2 regions of the Cupriavidus sp. Agwp_2 genome follow, and region 1 is predicted to be linked to the other one. Evidence: predicted binding sites of a transcription regulator. Region 1 holds the regulator's gene; the other holds the start of a gene.
What was found. The regulator sigma-54, encoded in region 1, starts transcription at its own class of promoters, with help from an activator protein. The targets are predictions, from matches to a motif close to TGGCANGNAANCTGCTTT.
Positions count from the first base shown of each region.

Region 1 (9,151 bases):
AAGAGCACGGTGTGCAGCGGGAACAGCGGGAGGTTGTCTAGCGTCTGCGGCTCGGGGTCGGACCCGGCGGACGAGGTGGGGCGGTAAAGGTCAGTGGAAGACATGCGGTGCCAGCGTGCATAAGGGGATGCAAGGGGATGCCAGAATGCAGCAACGGCGCGCCGCCGGACCGTACGCCGCGCCGCCGATGCCCGCAGGCCCGCACGCTTGGCGTCAGCCCGCCGGCGCGAGCTCTCGGTGTCTCACCAGCACATTACCATGCGCGCGGAAATAGTTGGCGAGCCTTTCCGCAATATAGACCGAGCGATGTTGGCCGCCGGTACACCCGATGGCGACGGTCAGGTAGCTGCGGTTGTCGGCAATGAAACTCGGCAGCCACTTTTCCACATAGGCGCGGATATCCTCGGCCATTGCCAGCACCATCGGCTGCGCCTGCAAAAAATCTATCACCGGCGTGTCACGCCCGGTCAGCGGGCGCAGCGCCAGGTCGTAGTAGGGATTGGGCAGCGAACGCACGTCGAACACCATGTCGGCATCGCTGGGCACGCCGTGCTTGAAGCCGAAGGACTCGAACAGCAGCGTCAGGCGCTCGCTGTCGTCGCGGATCAGTTCCTTGATCCAGCTGCGCAGCGTATTGGTGCGCACATTGCTCGTATCGATGCGGTGCGCGGCCTCGGCCAGCGGACTCAGCAGTTCGCGCTCCATCTCGATCGCTTCCATCAGCGCCGTGTCGCTGAGCGCCGGTTCACCACCAGGGCCCTCCTGGTCGGCGGTACGGATCGACAGCGGATGGCGCCGCCGCGTCTCGGAATAACGCTGCACCAGTGCATCGGTGCTCGCTGTCAGGAACACCACCTCGACCTGGTGCTCGCCGGCGAGCGCGCGCACGGTGTCGGGCAACTGGTCGAGCGACTCGCGGCTGCGGATGTCGGTGGCGACGCCCAGGTGCGTGTAGCCCTGGCTGGAAAGGTAGCGTGTCAGTTCCGGGATGAACTGCGCCGGCAGGTTGTCCACGCAGTAATAGCCTGCATCTTCGAGGACGTTCAGTGCGACGGACTTGCCGGAACCGGAAATGCCGGTGATGAGAATGATGCGCATAGCAACTGAAGCATAGCATCAGGTGATGGCCGCGTCATGACAGCAGGATGACGGCGGACCCGCAAACAACAATGGCGAACCTCGCGGTTCGCCATGCCGTGGTTCCTTCCGGGGTCGTACCTCAGGCCGCCTTCGACAGGCACTCCTTCATGTACGCCTTGTATTCGTCGCCCTTCTTACCCTTGCCTTCCTTGCTGCAGGCTGACATCTTTTCCTGCTGGGTCTTGGGCGTGGCGTCCGATTTGGCCGACAGGCACTCCTTCATGAACGCCTTGCGATCGTCCCCCTTCTTGTCGCCGGCCTGCGCATTGCAGGTCTTCATCTTTTCCTGCTGCGCGGTGGGCGCCTTGGCGGCGTCCTTGGCCGGGGCGGCCGGTGCCGACGCCGACTGGGCGAAGGCCACGGATGCCAGCAGCGGGGTGACCAGCGCGCACATCGCGATCAGTTTCTTCATGCTTGCTCTCCTTGGTGTGGAAAACATCGTGGCCGCACGGTGTCAGGGGCTGGCGGCGGCCTTGTAATGGGCTCGATGCCCATTACAGCACAAAACGGAAGACGTCCCTAGCGCGTTGACGGCGGTGGTCGCCGCCGTTGTAAGCAATTGAAAACGGAGCGCTGATGGCCCCGGCGCTCAGAGCAGGCGGCCCTGGCCGCGCGAGACCGCATCGGCCTGCATCGCGGCGCGCTGGCGGTCCATGAAATCGCGCAGCGTGTCGATGCCACGCAGGCGCAGGATGGTGTTGCGCACCGCGGCCTCGACCAGCACGGCGAGGTTTCGCCCGGCCGCCACCTGGATCTTGACCATGTGGATCGGCAGGCCCAGCACGTCGAGGTATTGCGAATCGAGCGGCAGGCGCTCGAACTCGCCGTCGTTGCGGCGCACCAGCTGCACCACCAGCTTGATCTTCATCTTCCGGCGCACCGCGGTCTCGCCGAAGATGGTCTTGATGTCGAGCAGGCCCAGGCCGCGCACTTCTAGCAGGTTCTGCAGCAGCGGCGGGCACCGGCCCTCGATGAAGTCCGGCCCCAGGCGTACGAAGTCAACCGCGTCGTCGGCCACCAGGCCGTGTCCGCGCGATATCAGTTCCAGGCCCAGTTCGCTCTTGCCCAGGCCCGATTCGCCCATGATCAGCACGCCCATGCCGAGGATGTCGAGAAACACCCCGTGCATGGTCACGCGCGGCGCGGAGATGCGCGACAGGTACAGGCGCAGGTGGTCAATCACCGCGGCCGACGACACCGGCGTGGTGAAGAGCGGCGTCGACGAGCGCGTGCAGCGCAGTTCCAGGTCCGGCGGCGGCTCCATGCCATCGGCCACCACCAGGAAAGGCGGCTCCAGCAGGATCAGCTCGCCCATCTGGCGCTTGCGGATATCGTCGTCCAGCCGCTGGTAGTAGGTGATTTCGGGCTTGCCGAGCACCTGGATGCGGTTGGGGTGGATCAGGTTCAGGTGGCCAACCAGGTCCGCGGCAGAGGTGGCTTCGCGGGCGAATTCCACGTCGAAGGCGCGGTCCGCACCTTCCAGGCCGGCCACCCACGAGAGTTTGAGGTCGGCTGCGTTGTCGTCGAAGATGGACTGGGAAGTGACGCCGGTGAGTTCCATGCGGGTATGACGTGTGGGGCGGTGTGCCAGGCGCTGCGCCTGTCCGGTCTGTGCCGGCCCGTTCGGGACAGATCAGGGGATCAGGGGTGCCATTCGGTCAGCAGCTGGTGCACAGCTTCGGAAGTTGGCAAGGTCGCCAGCCCTTCGCGCATGTCGCGGTCTGACAGCAGCTGCGCGATCTCGGACAGGATTTCCAGGTGTTGCTGCGTGGCCTGTTCCGGCACCAGCAGGAAAATCAGCAGCGACACCGGCTTGCCGTCAGGCGATTCAAACGGGATCGGCTCGGCCAAGCGCATGAAGGCGGCCAGCGGCTGCTTCAGGCCCTTGATGCGGCCGTGCGGAATCGCCACGCCGGCGCCGAGCCCGGTGGAGCCCAGCGACTCGCGCGCAAACAGGTTGTCCGTCACGATGGCGCGCGCCACGCCATGGTTGTTCTCGAAGAGGAGCCCGGCCTGCTCGAACACACGCTTCTTGCTGGTGACGCTGACGTCGAGGGTGATGTTGCCGGGTGGCAGCAATTTGGCCAAACGATTCATGGGCGATGCGCAGGATTTCAGTTAGCGGGCGGATCCGCCGTTCCGCCGGGCAGTGGATGGCTCAGAGGCAGCGGATCACCGGCAGCGCCGAGGCGTCCGGCCATTATAGAGCAGCGGCCTCCCTGTGATTGTGCACCGCAGCGCTGCGCCCGTGTGGGTCCGCACCGTAACCGGGCGCGGGGCAGAATGCGGCGCTGCATGTATGGCGCAGCATACACCTTGCTGCGGCCGTTGCGAACACTCCGCCTCAAACGGGTGACAGGCGTTTGCGCACGCGCCACAGCGCTGCAGGCGCAAAAAAGCCGCGCAAATGCGCGGCTTGCCTGTTTTGTCTTGATTCAGCAGCCCTCTGTGGGGCCACCGGGCACGGTCATTGCTGCATCTGCGCTGCGGCCATCTGGTACTTGACCGCTTCGCGGTCGTGGCCCTGCACGCGGTCCTTGTAGCGGAGTACCTGACGGTCTAGCTTGTCGACGAGTGCGTCGATCGCTGCATACAGGTCTTCATGATGCGCTTCAACGAAGATGTCCTTGCCCCTGAGATGTAGATTGATTTCCGCGTATTGCCGACGGTCCTTTTCCTTGTGGTTGTCGACAGAGAGCAGCACGCTAACGCCAATGACCTGATCGAAATGCCTGACGATTCGCTCCAGCTTCGTTTCCACGTACTCACGCAACGGCGGCGTGATGTCCAGGTGGTGTCCACTGATCTTGAAGTTCATAGCGCTTCTCCTTCTGAAAGAGCCTCACCAGGCAGGCGGTGGGCTCGGCTACAAAGACTTGCGGAGATTCACTGCGGGGATCTTCAGGGCTTCGCGATATTTGGCAACGGTGCGGCGTGCGACAACGAAGCCTTGCTCACCCAGCAGTTCGGCGATGCGACTGTCGGAAAGGGGATTCCTCGGGTCTTCGGCTCCTATCAGTTGCTTGATCAAGGCGCGGATGGCCGTTGATGAAGCCGCGCCACCGGTTTCGGTGGACACGTGGCTCCCGAAGAAGTACTTCAGTTCGAAAGTACCCATCGGCGTTGCCATGTATTTATTGGTCGTCACCCGGGAGATGGTTGACTCGTGTAATCCCAGTGTATCGGCAATCTCCCGCAAAACCAAGGGGCGCATGGCGATTTCGCCGTGCGTGAAAAAGTTCTTTTGACGCTCGACAATGGCCTGCGAGACACGCAGGATCGTGTCGAACCTTTGCTGGATATTCTTGATCAGCCAGCGTGCCTCCTGCAGCTTCTGCTGCAGGCCAGCGGTACCTGACTCTCCCTTCGCGCCGCGCAGGATCTGCGCGTACATGTCGTTGATGCGCAGCCTCGGCATCACATCCGGATTGAGTTGCGCGATCCAGCCGCCGCCGCTCTTGCGCACGAACACATCGGGCACGACGAAGTCGGCTTCGGGGCGGCTATACGCGTGGCCGGGGTAAGGTGCCAGCGAGCGGATCAATTCGTGCGCGGCCTTGAGTGCTGGCTCGTCTACCTGCAGCGCTTTCTTCAGTCGCGTGTAGTCGCGCACTGCCAGCAGTTCCAGGTGGTTATGCACGATGTTCAGCGCCAGCTCGCGCTGCGGGTGCTTCAGCCGGCGCAACTGCAGGCCGAGGCACTCGGCGGCATTGCGCGCGCCCACGCCAGGCGGGTCGAAGCTCTGCAGCAGCGTCAGCATGGCCTGCACTTCGTCGATCTCGAACTCGAGTTCTTCGGGCAGTTCTGCGCAGATTTCTTCGAGTGAGGCGCTGAGGTAGCCGTCGTCGTCGAGTGATTCGATCAGGAAGATGGCAAGGCCCTTGTCGCGCACCGAAATCTTCAGCGGCGTCAGCTGTTCCATCAGGTATTCGCGCAGCGTGGGCTCGGCCTCGCGCAGCTGCATCGGCGTCTTCTCGTCTTCGTCGCCTTGCGGGCGGCGCGCGAAGTCGTCCAGGCTCCAGTCGCCGCCATAGTCATCGCCGCTGTTGCTGTCGCCGTAGCTGTCGTCGTCGCCCGCGCCATCGGCGCGCGCCTCGCCGTTGCCTTGCGGTTCGGCTGGTGCCGGGGCCGGCGCGCTCTGCAAGTTGACCGAACCATCGGCAGCCACGCGCAGCGGGCTTTCGATCCAGTCGTTCTCGCGTTCGAGCAGCGGGTTTTCCGTGAGCGCCTGTTCGACTTCCTGCTGCAGTTCCAGCGTCGACAGCTGCAACAGCCTGATCGACTGCTGCAGTTGCGGCGTCAGTGCCAGGTGCTGGGAGAGGCGGAGCTGTAGCGACGGTTTCATGCGACCTATTTTATGCGCATCTTTCCGTTGTTGGAACGGAAATTGCTATCGATGTCGCGGCTTGATCGACGCCGGCAGTGGGCTGGCCCATATGCAGATCATGGGGCCGAAAGCAGGGAGAATCAATGGCCTGCCGCAGCGGGCAGGCCAGTACATCACATGCGGAAGTTCTCGCCCAGGTAGACGCGCCGCACCGATTCGTTGGCGATGATCTCCTCGGGCTGGCCCGCGGCCAGCACCGTGCCTTCGCTGATGATGTAGGCGTGGTCGCAGATGCCGAGGGTCTCGCGCACGTTGTGGTCGGTGATCAGCACGCCGATATTGCGCGCCTTCAGGAAGCTCACGATGCGCTGGATTTCGCCCACTGCGATCGGATCCACGCCGGCGAACGGTTCGTCCAGCAGGATGAAGCGCGGCGACGATGCCAGCGCGCGCGCGATTTCCACGCGGCGGCGTTCGCCGCCGGACAGCGACAGCGCCGGGTTGTTGCGCAGGTGCGCGATCTGCAGGTCGTCGAGCAGCGCGTCGAGCCTGCGTTCGATCTCGGCCTTGGCCAGCGGCTTGCCGTTCTCCACCTGCAGTTCCAGCACCGCGCGGATGTTCTCCTCGACGTTGAGCTTGCGGAAGACCGACGCTTCCTGCGGCAGGTAGGACAGGCCCATGCGCGCGCGCTCGTGGATCGGCAGGCCGCTGATATGGTCGCCGTCGAGCACGATATCGCCCTCGTCCAGGTTCACCAGCCCCACGATCATGTAGAACGAGGTGGTCTTGCCCGCGCCGTTGGGGCCGAGCAGGCCGACCACTTCGCCACTCTTCACGTCCAGCGAGACATCCTTGACCACGGTGCGCGAGCCGTAGCGCTTTTTCAGGTGGCGCACGACCAGCGTGCTGCCGCCTTCGAGGACGGCCGTGGCTTGGACGGAAGGCTTTTCGGCGATGGTGGCGGTATCGGTCATTGGCACAGTCTGGCGTTCAGCGTTTCAGGCGAGGAAGCGGTCCCGGCCCGGCGTCAGGGTTTGTTGGCGGGCGCGGGCGCCGGCTTCAGGTCCAGCGGCGAGCCGCTGCCCGAACCCTGCGCATTCGGGTCCTGCCGCGGCGACAGCACCGCGCGCACGCGGCCCGACGGATTGGCGGCCGAGGTATTGTCGCCGCCGCCGGCAGCCGTGTAGAACTCCTTGCGGCTGTCGTAGGTCAGCACCGCGCCGCGGATTTCGTCGAGCATCTTGGCGCCCTGCAGGCGAGCCATGCGCGCGTGGCCGATCAGCTTGGACAGTTCCTGCTTGCCGTCGTATTCGATGCGGTCGCCCCAGCCGTCGATGTATTCGTCGACGCCTTCGCGCTTCTGCCGGATGTAGGCCTGCTTGCCGGCCTTGGCGGTGGCCACCGCGAACTGGTAGCCCTCGGGATCGGTGCGCAGCTCGGCCGCATCTGACTTCAGGACCATCGTGCCCTTGGTCAGCACCACGTTGCCGGTCAGCGTATAGATCTGCTTGACGTCGTCGTAGCTGGCGTTGTCGGCCTCCAGCACCATCGGCTTGTCGCGGTCCGCGCGCTCTGCCAGCGCGGGCTGGGCCAGCAGCAGGCCGAGGGCCGTGGCCGTGGCGAGCAGGGCCTGGGCGGCGTGTCGACGGGACGAAGTCGTCAGGGAAGCGGTCATGTTGGCAGCAGTGGCTAGAGGGCGTGTTGGTGCGGGTGGTGCGGGTGGTGCGGGTGGTGCGGGTGGTGCTGGTCGTGCGGGCAGGCAGGGCGCGCAGCGGCATTGCCGGCGGCCGGCCGCGTGGCCGCGCGGACCGGGTCAGGGCCCCGGCGTACGGCCCGGGGACGGCCCGGTGACGATGGTGCCGCGTACATTGCCGAGCAATTGTACTTCGCGGGTGACGTTGTTGAAGATCAGCCCGTTCGCGGTCATCACCGAAGGGCCGCGCGTCAGCTTCACCGGCTTGTCGGTCTTGACGATGTCGTCGTTGACCAGCAGCTGGAAATAGCTCGACGCGGCGGTCAGCTGCGGATCCTTGGACGGATCGACACCCTGCTGGCGCAGGATATGACCGTTGCCATACAGGTCGATCACCGAGCCTTCGGCGTTCATGTGCCCGATGTCGGCCCGCGCCGTCACTGGTGGGCGGTCGGGTTCATAGGCGCGCAGCGCGGGACGCGTGACCTCGTAGGTCTGGTCGTCCTCGAAGTGGACCATGCGGTCGCCGGTGAAGCGGATCTTGGTGCTGCCATCCTGTGCCAGTTCCGTGGCCGAGAAACGGTCCATGAAATAGTCCGGCTCGTGCTTCTTGGTGGCCTGCGTATCCTGGCTTTCCTTGGGCGAGTTGATCTGCACCAGCCAGAAAGTGCTGCCAGCGACGATGGCCATCAGCAGCAGCGGCAGCAGCCGCATGACGATGCCGCTGAGGGAGGCGATGAGTGCCTGCATGGTGTGCTTGTCCGCGCCCCGTTCAGATGACCTTGGCGCGGGTCAGGTCGTGGATATGCAGCGCGCCGACCAGGCGCCCGTCGTCGTCGACCACCAGCAGCTGGTTGATGCGGTTGGCTTCCATGACCTGCACTGCCTCGACCGCAAGCTGGTTCTGGTTGACCACATGCGGGTTGTGGTGCATGACGTCGCCGATGGGAACGGTCTTCCAGTCGCGCGGGGTTTCCAGCAGGCGGCGCAGGTCGCCGTCGGTGAAGACGCCGATGGCATGGCCGTCGGGATCGACCACCGCGGTCATGGCCATGCCCTTGCGCGTGATTTCCATCAGCGCCTGGGCCAGCGGGGTGTTTTCCCGGACTTCGGGCACCGCATTGCCGCTGCGCATGACGTCGCGCACATGGGTCAGCAGCTTGCGCCCAAGCGCGCCGCCCGGGTGCGAGCGGGCAAAGTCTTCCTCGCCGAAGCCGCGCGCGTCCAGCACCGCCACCGCCAGCGCATCGCCCAGCGCCAGCGCGGCGGTGGTGCTTGCCGTCGGCGCCAGGTTCAGCGGGCAGGCTTCTTTTTCCACGCCCGCGTCGAGGTGCGCATCAGCCAGCTTGGCGAGGTTCGATTCAGGATTGCCGGTGACCGAGATCAGCCGCGCGCCGATGCGCTTGACGATCGGGATGATCGACAGCAGCTCGCCGGTCTCGCCGGAATTGGAAAACGCGACCAGCACGTCGTCGCGCGTGACCATGCCCAGGTCGCCGTGGCTGGCCTCGGCCGGATGCACGAAGAACGCCGGGGTGCCGGTGGAGGCCAGCGTGGCCGCCACCTTGCGCCCGATATGGCCGGACTTGCCGATGCCGGAGACCACCACGCGCCCATTGCATTGCAGAATCATCTGCACGGCGTGGGCAAAGTCGTCGGTCAGGCGGCCGGAAAGTGCGGAAACCGCATCGGCTTCGGTCTGGAGGGTATCGCGGGCAAGGCGGAGTGCTCGATCCGCATCGAAATTGGCTATCATGGCGTCGAAGTATACCAACGAATGCGACGTCGCCCGGGGCTGGCTCCATGTCCCCCTGGTGCCCGCCGCATCGCCGCGCTTGCCAAGTTTCCCCGGCAGGGTGCCCGTGCCGGGTCGGACGCGCGCCTGGCCGGTCACCCGACCATCTTGATGCACTCACCGCTGGAACTGACCCTGGTGCTGCTGGCCGCTGCCGTCTTCGGCGTGGTCGCTTTCCGCATGCTGCAGCTGCCGC
Region 1 is NZ_CP088083.1:357,844-366,994, forward strand. Features, by position in the region: gene LPA45_RS01700 (LON peptidase substrate-binding domain-containing protein) at 1-104, opposite strand, end outside; gene rapZ (RNase adapter RapZ) at 214-1,098, opposite strand; gene LPA45_RS01710 (PsiF family protein) at 1,220-1,552, opposite strand; gene hprK (HPr(Ser) kinase/phosphatase) at 1,730-2,701, opposite strand; gene ptsN (PTS IIA-like nitrogen regulatory protein PtsN) at 2,782-3,237, opposite strand; gene hpf (ribosome hibernation-promoting factor, HPF/YfiA family) at 3,608-3,958, opposite strand; gene LPA45_RS01730 (RNA polymerase factor sigma-54) at 4,007-5,485, opposite strand; gene lptB (LPS export ABC transporter ATP-binding protein) at 5,641-6,441, opposite strand; gene lptA (lipopolysaccharide transport periplasmic protein LptA) at 6,495-7,142, opposite strand; gene lptC (LPS export ABC transporter periplasmic protein LptC) at 7,281-7,910, opposite strand; gene LPA45_RS01750 (SIS domain-containing protein) at 7,933-8,916, opposite strand; gene LPA45_RS01755 (monovalent cation:proton antiporter family protein) at 9,067-9,151, shown strand, end outside.

Region 2 (9,151 bases), 800 kb from region 1:
GCACGTCGAGCCAGGTGGTGTTCACGGTCTCCCAGACTTCGGTGGTCAGTGAGCCGCGCACCGCGCGCGCGTTTTCGCGCGCCGCGCGCAGGCAACTCATGATCGATGACACATTGGTCATGTCGCGGACCATGAAATCGATCACGTCGTCGCGCGACAGCAGGCCGTACTTGTGGTCGAAGGCGTGCGTCAGCTCCGAGATATCCAGCATGGCCCACCAGCCCTGCTCTGCCACCTCGGCCGATTGCGGCAGCAGCGAGGTCTGGTAGTTGACGTCGAGCATGCGCGCGGTGTTTTCCGCGCGTTCGGTGTAGCGGGCCATCCAGAACAGGTGGTCGGCGGTACGGCTCAGCATGTGGGCTCTCCTGGCAAGGCAGCGGCAGTCTTGATCGCGGTGTTGATCGCGTGAGGGGCTGTCGTCGTCATCGTTCGAGCACCCAGGTGTCCTTGGTGCCGCCCCCTTGCGAGGAATTGACCACCAGCGAGCCCTCGCGCAGCGCCACGCGCGTCAGCCCGCCGGGCACCATGCGCACTTCCTTGCCCGACAGCACGAATGGGCGCAGGTCGATATGGCGCGGGGCGATGCCCGACTCCACATAGGTCGGGCAGGTCGACAGCGCCAGCGTCGGCTGCGCGATGTACTGCTCGGGCCTGGCCTTGACCACCTCGCGGAAGGCATCGATCTCGGCGCGCGTCGCGGCTGGCCCCACCAGCATGCCGTAGCCGCCGGCGCCGTGGGTTTCCTTGACCACCAGCTCGCCCATATGATCGAGCACGTACTGCAGGTCATCCGGACGCCGGCACATGTACGTGGGTACGTTATTGAGGATGACCTCCTCGCCGAGGTAAAAGCGGATCATGTCGGGCACGTACGGATAGATCGACTTGTCGTCCGCCACGCCGGTGCCGATCGCATTGCAGATGGTCACGTTGCCGGCACGGTAGACCGACAGCAACCCGGCCGCGCCGAGCGCGGAATCGTGCCGGAACACCAGCGGGTCGAGGAAGTCGTCGTCGACGCGCCGGTAGATCACGTCGATGCGCTGCGGCCCCTGCGTGGTGCGCATGAACAGGTGGTCGTCCTCGACGAACAGGTCGCTGCCTTCGACCAGCTCGACGCCCATCTGCTGCGCCAGGAACGCGTGCTCGAAGTACGCCGAGTTGTACATGCCCGGGGTCAGCACCACCACGGTGGGATCGGCGATCGCCTGCGGTGACACGCCGCGCAGCATGTCGAGCAGCAGGTCCGGATAGTGCGCCACCGGCGCGACGCGGTTGCGCGCGAACAGGTCCGGGAACAGCCGCATCATCATCTTGCGGTTTTCCAGCATGTACGACACGCCGGAAGGCACGCGCAGGTTGTCTTCCAGCACGTAGAACTCGCCCTCGCCGGCACGCACCACGTCGATGCCGGCGACATGCGCGTAGATGTCGTGCGGCACGTTGACGCCGAGCATCTCGGGCCGGTACTGGGCGTTGTTGTAGATCTGGTCGGGCGGGATCACGCCCGCGCGGATGATGTCCTGGCCGTGGTAGATGTCGTGGATGAACCGGTTCAGCGCTGCGACGCGCTGGCGCAGGCCTTTTTCCAGCAGCGCCCATTCGCTGGCCGGGAAGATGCGGGGGATCACGTCGAACGGGATGGTTCGCTCGGTGCCGCTGTTGGCCTCGTCCTTGTCGCCATAGACGGCAAAGGTAATGCCCACGCGCCGGAAGATCAGGTCTGCCTCGGCACGCTTGTTGTCCATGGTGCTGCCAGACTGCCGCGCCAGCCAGTCAGAGAAATGCCGGTAGTGCGGGCGTACCGCCCCGTCGGGCAATGATTGCCCTGCCTGGATGACCGTGGGCGCCCCGTCGGCGCGCCAGTCCAGCATCTCGTCGAAAAACCGCCCCGCCATGATGGCCGCTCCTCCATGTAGTGGGCGTTCGGATGCTGCCACTGCCCCGCATCCGGCCGCCCTGGTTTGACCTGGCTGTCCTGCCACAAGCCCGCCGCGCGGTGCCCGGGATGGTCTCCAATGGCATTGGCGCGACGATGCTGTCGAGTCACTGGCCCTTTCAGCATACCTGTACCGGCGAAAGCCGCAAGCTGGTGGACCGCAGCCGGCACGGAAAGTGAACTAGCAAGATGTCTGCCAGCGCACGCAAAAACGGCCGCCAGCGGAGCTGGCGGCCGTCAGGGGATAGAACGGACGAGCGCGGGCGGAAGGTTCAGCGGGCGCCAGACTGCAGGATGGTGTCCACCAGCACTTCGGGCGGCTGGCGGATATCGAGTTCCACCGCGTCGCGGGGCACCTCCAACGTATCGAACTGGCTCTGCAGCAGCTCGGGATTGAAGAAATGGTCGGTGCGGGCGGACAGGCGCCCGGCGATCAGTGCGGCATCGCCCTTCATGTGGACGAAGGTCACGCCGCCGTCGGGCGGCGTCAGCCGGTCGCGGTACGCCTGGCGCAGGGCCGAGCAGGTGAACACGTGGGTCCGGCCTTCGGCGCGCGCCGCGTCGATGGCGGCGCGCATCGCCGCCAGCCAGGGCCAGCGGTCTTCGTCAGTCAGCGGAATGCCCGCATGCATCTTGGCCTTGTTGGCCTCGCTGTGGAATTCGTCCGCGTCATGGAAGCCGCAGCCCAGGCGCTGCGCCAGCAGCTGGCCGACCGTGGTCTTGCCGCTGCCGGAAACGCCCATCAGGATATAGATCATGTCTGCTCCGTCGGTCTTGGTATCGTCTTGCTATCTTGCTGTCTTGCTGTCTTGCTGACTTGCTTTCGGATGGGGTCGCGGCCGTGGTCATTGCCTGCGGGCCGCTCCCGTCGTCCCCGCGCCGGCGGCCAACGACGGGAATGCGTGAGACTATTGTGCGACGGTTTGCACCGCGACGGCAGTGGCGGATGCGGCTGGGGCGGCGCCAGCATCCGCTTCGGACAGGTCGAGTGCGCTGCCCCCCTCTTCCGCGATGCGCGCGTGGCGCCGGAACGAGCCGAACAGCCCTCGTCCGAGGCTGAACCGGGCGAAATCGTCGGCCGGTGCCGCCGCCGGCTCGCGCGCCGCGAACTCGCCCTCGTCGCCCAGCCATTGCAGCACGCCGGCCACCGCGTCGACGCGGATGCGGTCGCCGTCGCGCACGCGGGCCAGCGCGCCGCCGGCCAGTGCTTCAGGGCCGACGTGGATCACCGCCGGCACCTTGCCCGACGCGCCCGACATGCGGCCGTCGGTCACCAGCGCCACCTTGTGGCCGGCGTCCTGCAGCGCGCCCAGCACCGGTGTCAGGCGGTGCAGCTCGGGCATGCCATTGGCGTTCGGCCCCTGGAAGCGGACCACGGCGATGAGGTCGCCGTTCAGTTCGCCGGCCTCGAACGCCGCCTGCAGCGCCTCCTGCGCATCGAAGACGCGCACCGGCGCCTCGACCACGCGGTGCTCGGGCGCCACGGCCGAGACCTTGATCACACCGCGGCCCAGGTTGCCCTGCATCAGCCGCAGCCCGCCTTCGGGCGAGAACGGCGCCGCCGCGCTGGCAACGACCTGGGCGTCGCCGCTTGCCGTCGCGCCATCACGCCATTGCAGCACGCCATCGCTCATCACCGGCTCCTGCGTGTATCGCGCCAGGCCCGGGCCCGCGACGGTCTGCACGTCCTCATGCAGCAGCCCCGCCTGCAGCAGCTCGCGGATGATCAGCCCGGCGCCGCCGGCGGCATGGAAGTGGTTCACGTCGGCGGAGCCGTTCGGGTACACCCGCGCCAGCAGCGGCGTGACGCGCGACAGGTGGTCGAAGTCGTCCCAGTCGATGATGATGCCCGCGGCGCGCGCCATCGCCACCAGGTGAATGGTGTGGTTGGTCGAGCCGCCCGTCGCCAGCAGGCCGACCATGGCGTTGGCCACCGCGCGCTCGTCGACGATGCGCGCCAGCGGCAGGTATTCGCTGCCGCGCGCGCTCAGCGCGACCGCGCGCTGGGCCGCCGCGGCCGTCAGCGCGTCGCGCAGGCCGCTGTCCGGGTGGACGAAGGCCGCGCCGGGCAGGTGCAGGCCCATGATTTCCATCAGGAACTGGTTGCTGTTGGCGGTGCCGTAGAAGGTGCAGGTGCCGGCGCCGTGATAGGCCTGGCATTCGGCCTCGAGCAGCGCATCGCGGCCGACCTGCCCGGTGGCATAGAGCTGGCGCACGCGCGCCTTTTCCTTGTTGGACAGCCCGGTCGCCATCGGCCCCGCGGGCACGAACACCACCGGCAGGTGGCCGAACTGCAGCGCGCCCATCAGCAGGCCGGGGACGATCTTGTCGCACACGCCCAGCATCAGCGCCGCGTCGAAGGTGTTGTGCGACAGCGCGATAGCCGTGCCCATGGCAATCGCATCGCGCGAGAACAGCGACAGCTCCATGCCGGCATTGCCCTGCGTGATGCCATCGCACATCGCCGGCACGCCGCCCGCCACCTGCGCCACGGCCCCTACTGCGCGCGCGGCTTCCCGGATCACGCCGGGATAGCGCTCATAGGGCTGGTGGGCCGACAGCATGTCGTTGTACGCGGTGACGATGCCTAGATTGGGCGCATGGTCGACGCGCAGCTTCAACTTGTCGTTGGCTGGCAGCGCCGCAAAGCCGTGCGCCAGGTTGGCGCATGACATGCCGCGCAGCGGCCCCAACTCGGCTTGCGCACGCTCGCAGCGCGCCAGGTAGGCGGCACGGCTGGCGCGGCTGCGGCCAACGATGCGTTCGGTGACGGCCAACAGCTCGGCATGGACGGCAATGGGCATGGCGGAGACGTTCCTTGTTGTCGGGGCGGCAGCACCAAAATGGCGCGTCGCATGTAGATTTTCTACATTATACCGATAGCAATGTCGCCGTCGACTGGGTCATGCATCACAATATCACCGGAATTCGCCGAATTCACCGGATTACGGGCAAACCCTGACAGCCTGCCATGCACGATTTCGGGCATGATGCCGCGCCAACGGATGTAGAATCTCTACATTCCGAAGTATCCGAACAACCCGACCCACCCGCCAGCCGCCATGCGCGACCGAATCCTTGCCGTCTACGACACGCTCCGCCCTTCCGAACGCCGCCTGGCGGATTACGTCGCCGAGCACGGCGCCGCCGTGATCCGCCTGTCGATGCCCGAGCTGGCCGAGCGCGCAGGCGTGTCGCAGCCCACCATCGCACGCTTCTGCGCCGCGCTGGGCTACGACGGCTTTCGCGAGTTCAAGCTGCAGTTCGCGCAGAACGTCGGCGGCGGCATGCCTTTCGTGCACCAGGACGTGGAGGCCCACGACCGCCCCGCCGACATCGCCGGCAAGGTGTTCGACCGCACCATCGCCACGCTGATGAGCGTGCGCAACGCGCTGTCGGCCGACCAGATCGAGCATGGCATCCACCTGCTGGCCCGCGCACGCCGCATCGAGTTCTACGGCTGCGGCAATTCGGGCATCGTCGCGCTCGACATCCAGCACAAATTCTTCCGCCTCGGCATTCCGACCGTCGCCTACTCCGACCCGCATGTATTCAGCATGTCCGCCGCACTGCTCGGTGCCGGCGACGTGGCGGTGCTGGTGTCCAACAGCGGCCGCACCTGGGACATGCTGACCGCCGCCACGCTGGCACGCAGCAGCGGCGCCAGCGTGCTGGCGATCACCCACAGCGGCTCGCCGCTGGCGAAGCTGGCCGACGTCTGCGTGTTTTCCGACGTCGAGGAAGACAGCGAGGTCTATACGCCGATGACCTCCCGCATCAGCCACCTGGTGCTTGGCGATGTGCTGGCCGCAGGCGTGGCGCTGGAGCGCGCGGAAACGGTCGCCGCCGGCCTGCAGCGCGCCAAGGCCCACCTGCGCGAGCGCCGCATCGCAGGCGCCGAGCCGGCACGCACGCTGCCCCCTGCCCGAGGCCGCGCCACGCCCCAGCCGGATTCCGGGGACGCGCAGCCAAGCCCGGTGGCTACCCGCGCGCGCCGCCGCAAGCCCCGCTAGCGCGGCGCCTCCGCCCGGGCGCGCCAGTAGCGCGGCTCGGCCTGCCGGAAGACCGACAGCGTGTAGCCCGCCGGCGCGGTGGACAAGGTCACCGCGCCGGTTTCGTCTGCACGGTAGCGCGCGATGCCGGCGCGCCCGTAGCGCTCCCACACATCGGCACGCGGATGGCGGTACCGGTTGGCATAGCCCAGCTGGAATACCGCCGCCTGGGGCCGCACTGCGTCCAGCCAGGCGGCGCCGGACGACGTGCCGCTGCCGTGGTGCGCCACCACCATGACGTCGGCAAGCAGCGCCTCCGGCGGCAACCTATCGATCAGCGCGCGTTCCTCGGCCACGCCAATATCGCCTGTCAGCAGCAGGCGATGGCGCGCGGACGCCACGTGCAGCACGCAGCTGCGGGCATTGCTGGCGATCGCCGCCTGTTGCGATTGCGATGGCAGCGGATGCAGCACCGTGAAATGCACGCCGTCCCATTCCCATTGCTGCCCGGCCGCGCACGGCGCCCAGCCGGATGGCGCCGGCCCGAGCAAGGCATGATCCGGTGGCGCGCCGGTACTGCGCGCCGCTACGGGCACCGCCGCTTCCACATCCGCCACCCCGCCGGCATGGTCGGCGTCTTCATGGCTGACCATCAGATGGTCGATCCGGCCAAGACCCAGGCCACGCAGTAGCGGCACCACTACCTGCGCGCCGGCGCTGGCGCCCGATGCGTAGCCAGGCCCCGCGTCGTAAAGCAGCGCATGCGCGCGCGTCTGCACCAGCACCGCGGTTCCCTGTCCCACATCGAGCATCACCGCGCGGAACTCGCCGTGCGCCACCGGCGGCCCGCGCGCCAATACCAGCGGCAACACCAGCAGGCCGCCGTGCAGGGGCACCACGGCGCTGGCCGGCGGCGCCAGCAACAGCGCAATCCCGAGCCCGGCCAGCAGCAAAGGCAATGGGCCCGAGCCCGGCGCTTCCCACATGGCCCAAGGCAGGCCGGAAAACCAGCCCAGCAGGGCCGCCAGCCACACCATCGCCTGGTGCGCGACGGTCAGCAACGGCGCGGCCAGCATCGCCGGCGCGGCGGCGGCCGCCAGCGACAGCGGCGTCACCAGCAGGCTGACCACCGGGATGGCGACCGCATTGGCCAGTGGCGACACCACCGACACCTGCTGGAACATCAGCAGCGTCAGCGGCACCAGTCCGGCTGTCACCGCCCATTGCGTGCGCGCAGCGGCGGCAAGCGTAGCACGCGAGCGTTGCCAGCGGCTTTCCGGCGCATGGCCGCGTTCGGACCGGGCAGCATAGAAGATCACCGCCACCGCGCCGAACGACAGCCAGAAGCCCGGCGACATCACGGCCCATGGATCCAGCAGCAACGCCACCAGCGCAGCGAAGGCCAGCACCACCGAGGCCGGCGGCGTCCGCGCGCCCCAAACCGCCACCGCAGCCACGCACAGCATCGCCACGGTGCGCAATGCCGGGATCTGCATGCCAGCCAGCAGCCCATACACCAGCGCGCTGGCCACCGCCGCCGCCAGCGCCGCGTGCCTGGCCGGGAGCCATAGCGGCAATGGCCGGCGCAGCCTGCGCCCCAGGCCGAATGAATGCCGCCATAACATGCCCGCGAGCGACCCCGCCATGCCGGCAATCATGGTGATGTGCAAACCTGAAATACTGACCAGGTGGCTGATGCCGGTACGCCGGAACAACTGCCAGTCTTCCGTATCGATGCCGCGCTGGTCGCCGATCACCAGCGCGATCAGCACGGGGCCATAGCGCGCATCGGCCGGCATCGCCGCGCGCAGGTGATCGCGCACCGCCGCGCGCCATGCCTCGATGCGCCATCCAAGCCGCTCCCGCGTGACCTCCTGCGGTGGCCCCTGTGCGCGCCGTACATAGCCCGTCGCGCCATAGCCCTGCGCCAGCAGCCAGTAGGCATAGTCGAAGCCGAATGGATTGGCCAGCCCACGCGGGCGCCGCAAGCGTATGGTCAGGGCGTAGCGCTGGCCGGGATACAGGCCAGGCGGCGCGTCGCGCCAGTGAAGAAGCAGCCGGCCGGGTAACACCAACCCTGGTTCGTCCGACCCATCCGGCACGGCCTGCTCGACGGCGAAGGCAAAGCGGACGCCGCCCGCTGATTCCGACGGCAACCCGGAAACCACACCCTGCACGTCGAGGTCGCGCGATTCAAGCGAAGCAGGCAACCACTCCCGCAAGCGGATATCGGCGCGCCATGCCGCCCAGCAGAACGCGGCGCCGAAGGCCAGGAGCGCCAGCATCGGGCCCCGCCGCGCGGCACGCAGGCGCGTGCCGCACAGCAGCATGGCGATGCCCGCCAGCGCCAGTCCGGCAGCGGCCATGCGCACGGCGTCCTGCCGCGGCAGCGTTGCCTGCTGCTGCAGCACCCAGCATCCCGCGACGAACGCCACCACGAACCCGCGCACGGCATCTCCCCGGCTGATTGCACACAGCCAGAGTTGTAACCGCTCGACGCAGCGGAAAGCTTGTCAGCCTGTCAGGAAGTCGTGGAAGTTGTGTGTCCGGCCGGCGCCATGGATTCGGCAAAGGCCGCCAGCCGCGGCAGCGCGTCGACGGCATTGCACCAGGTCGCCTGCGCCAGGACGGCGGCATCAAGGCCGCGCAGATCGCCCAGCACACGCGCCACGCCGGCGACTTCCGCAGGCGTGTTGCGCACCTTGTGCTGCTCGCCGAACTGGTCGTCCGAAAGCCAAGCGGGCGCGATATCGGGCGCATCGGTTTCCAGCACCAGCGCATCCAGCGGCATCTCGGCCGCCAGCCGGCGGATCTGGCGCGCGCGGCTAAAGGTCACGTTGCCACCGAAGCCGAGCTTGAAGCCCTGCTCGACAAAGCGCCGCGCCTGCTCATGGCTGCCGTTGAACGCATGCGCGATACCGCGCCTGACGCCATGCTTGCGCAGTTGCGCGCCGACCTGGTCCTGCGACTTGCGCACATGCAGCAGCACCGGCAGGTCAAATTCGCGCGCGATCTTCAGCTGCTCGGCATAGAGCCAGGTCTGATGATCGTTATCGAGACCGGCGACAAAGAAATCGAGCCCGATCTCGCCGATGCCGACAAAGCGCGGATCGCCCATGCTGGCCGCGACCTCGCGCCTGAGCGCGTCGATATCGGGCTGCCCGGCGCCGGGCGAGCACAGCGGATGGATGCCGAGCGCATAGACACAGCGCGCGTCCTC
Region 2 is NZ_CP088083.1:1,158,549-1,167,699, reverse strand. Features, by position in the region: gene LPA45_RS05435 (alpha-E domain-containing protein) at 1-355, opposite strand, end outside; gene LPA45_RS05430 (circularly permuted type 2 ATP-grasp protein) at 423-1,898, opposite strand; gene LPA45_RS05425 (gluconokinase) at 2,212-2,697, opposite strand; gene edd (phosphogluconate dehydratase) at 2,848-4,743, opposite strand; gene LPA45_RS05415 (MurR/RpiR family transcriptional regulator) at 5,002-5,952, shown strand; gene LPA45_RS05410 (DNA internalization-related competence protein ComEC/Rec2) at 5,949-8,381, opposite strand; gene LPA45_RS05405 (TatD family hydrolase) at 8,453-9,151, opposite strand, start outside.
Region 2: LPA45_RS05430 (circularly permuted type 2 ATP-grasp protein) is a predicted target of sigma-54. The motif match lies at 2,121-2,138, and genes of this name have one in related genera.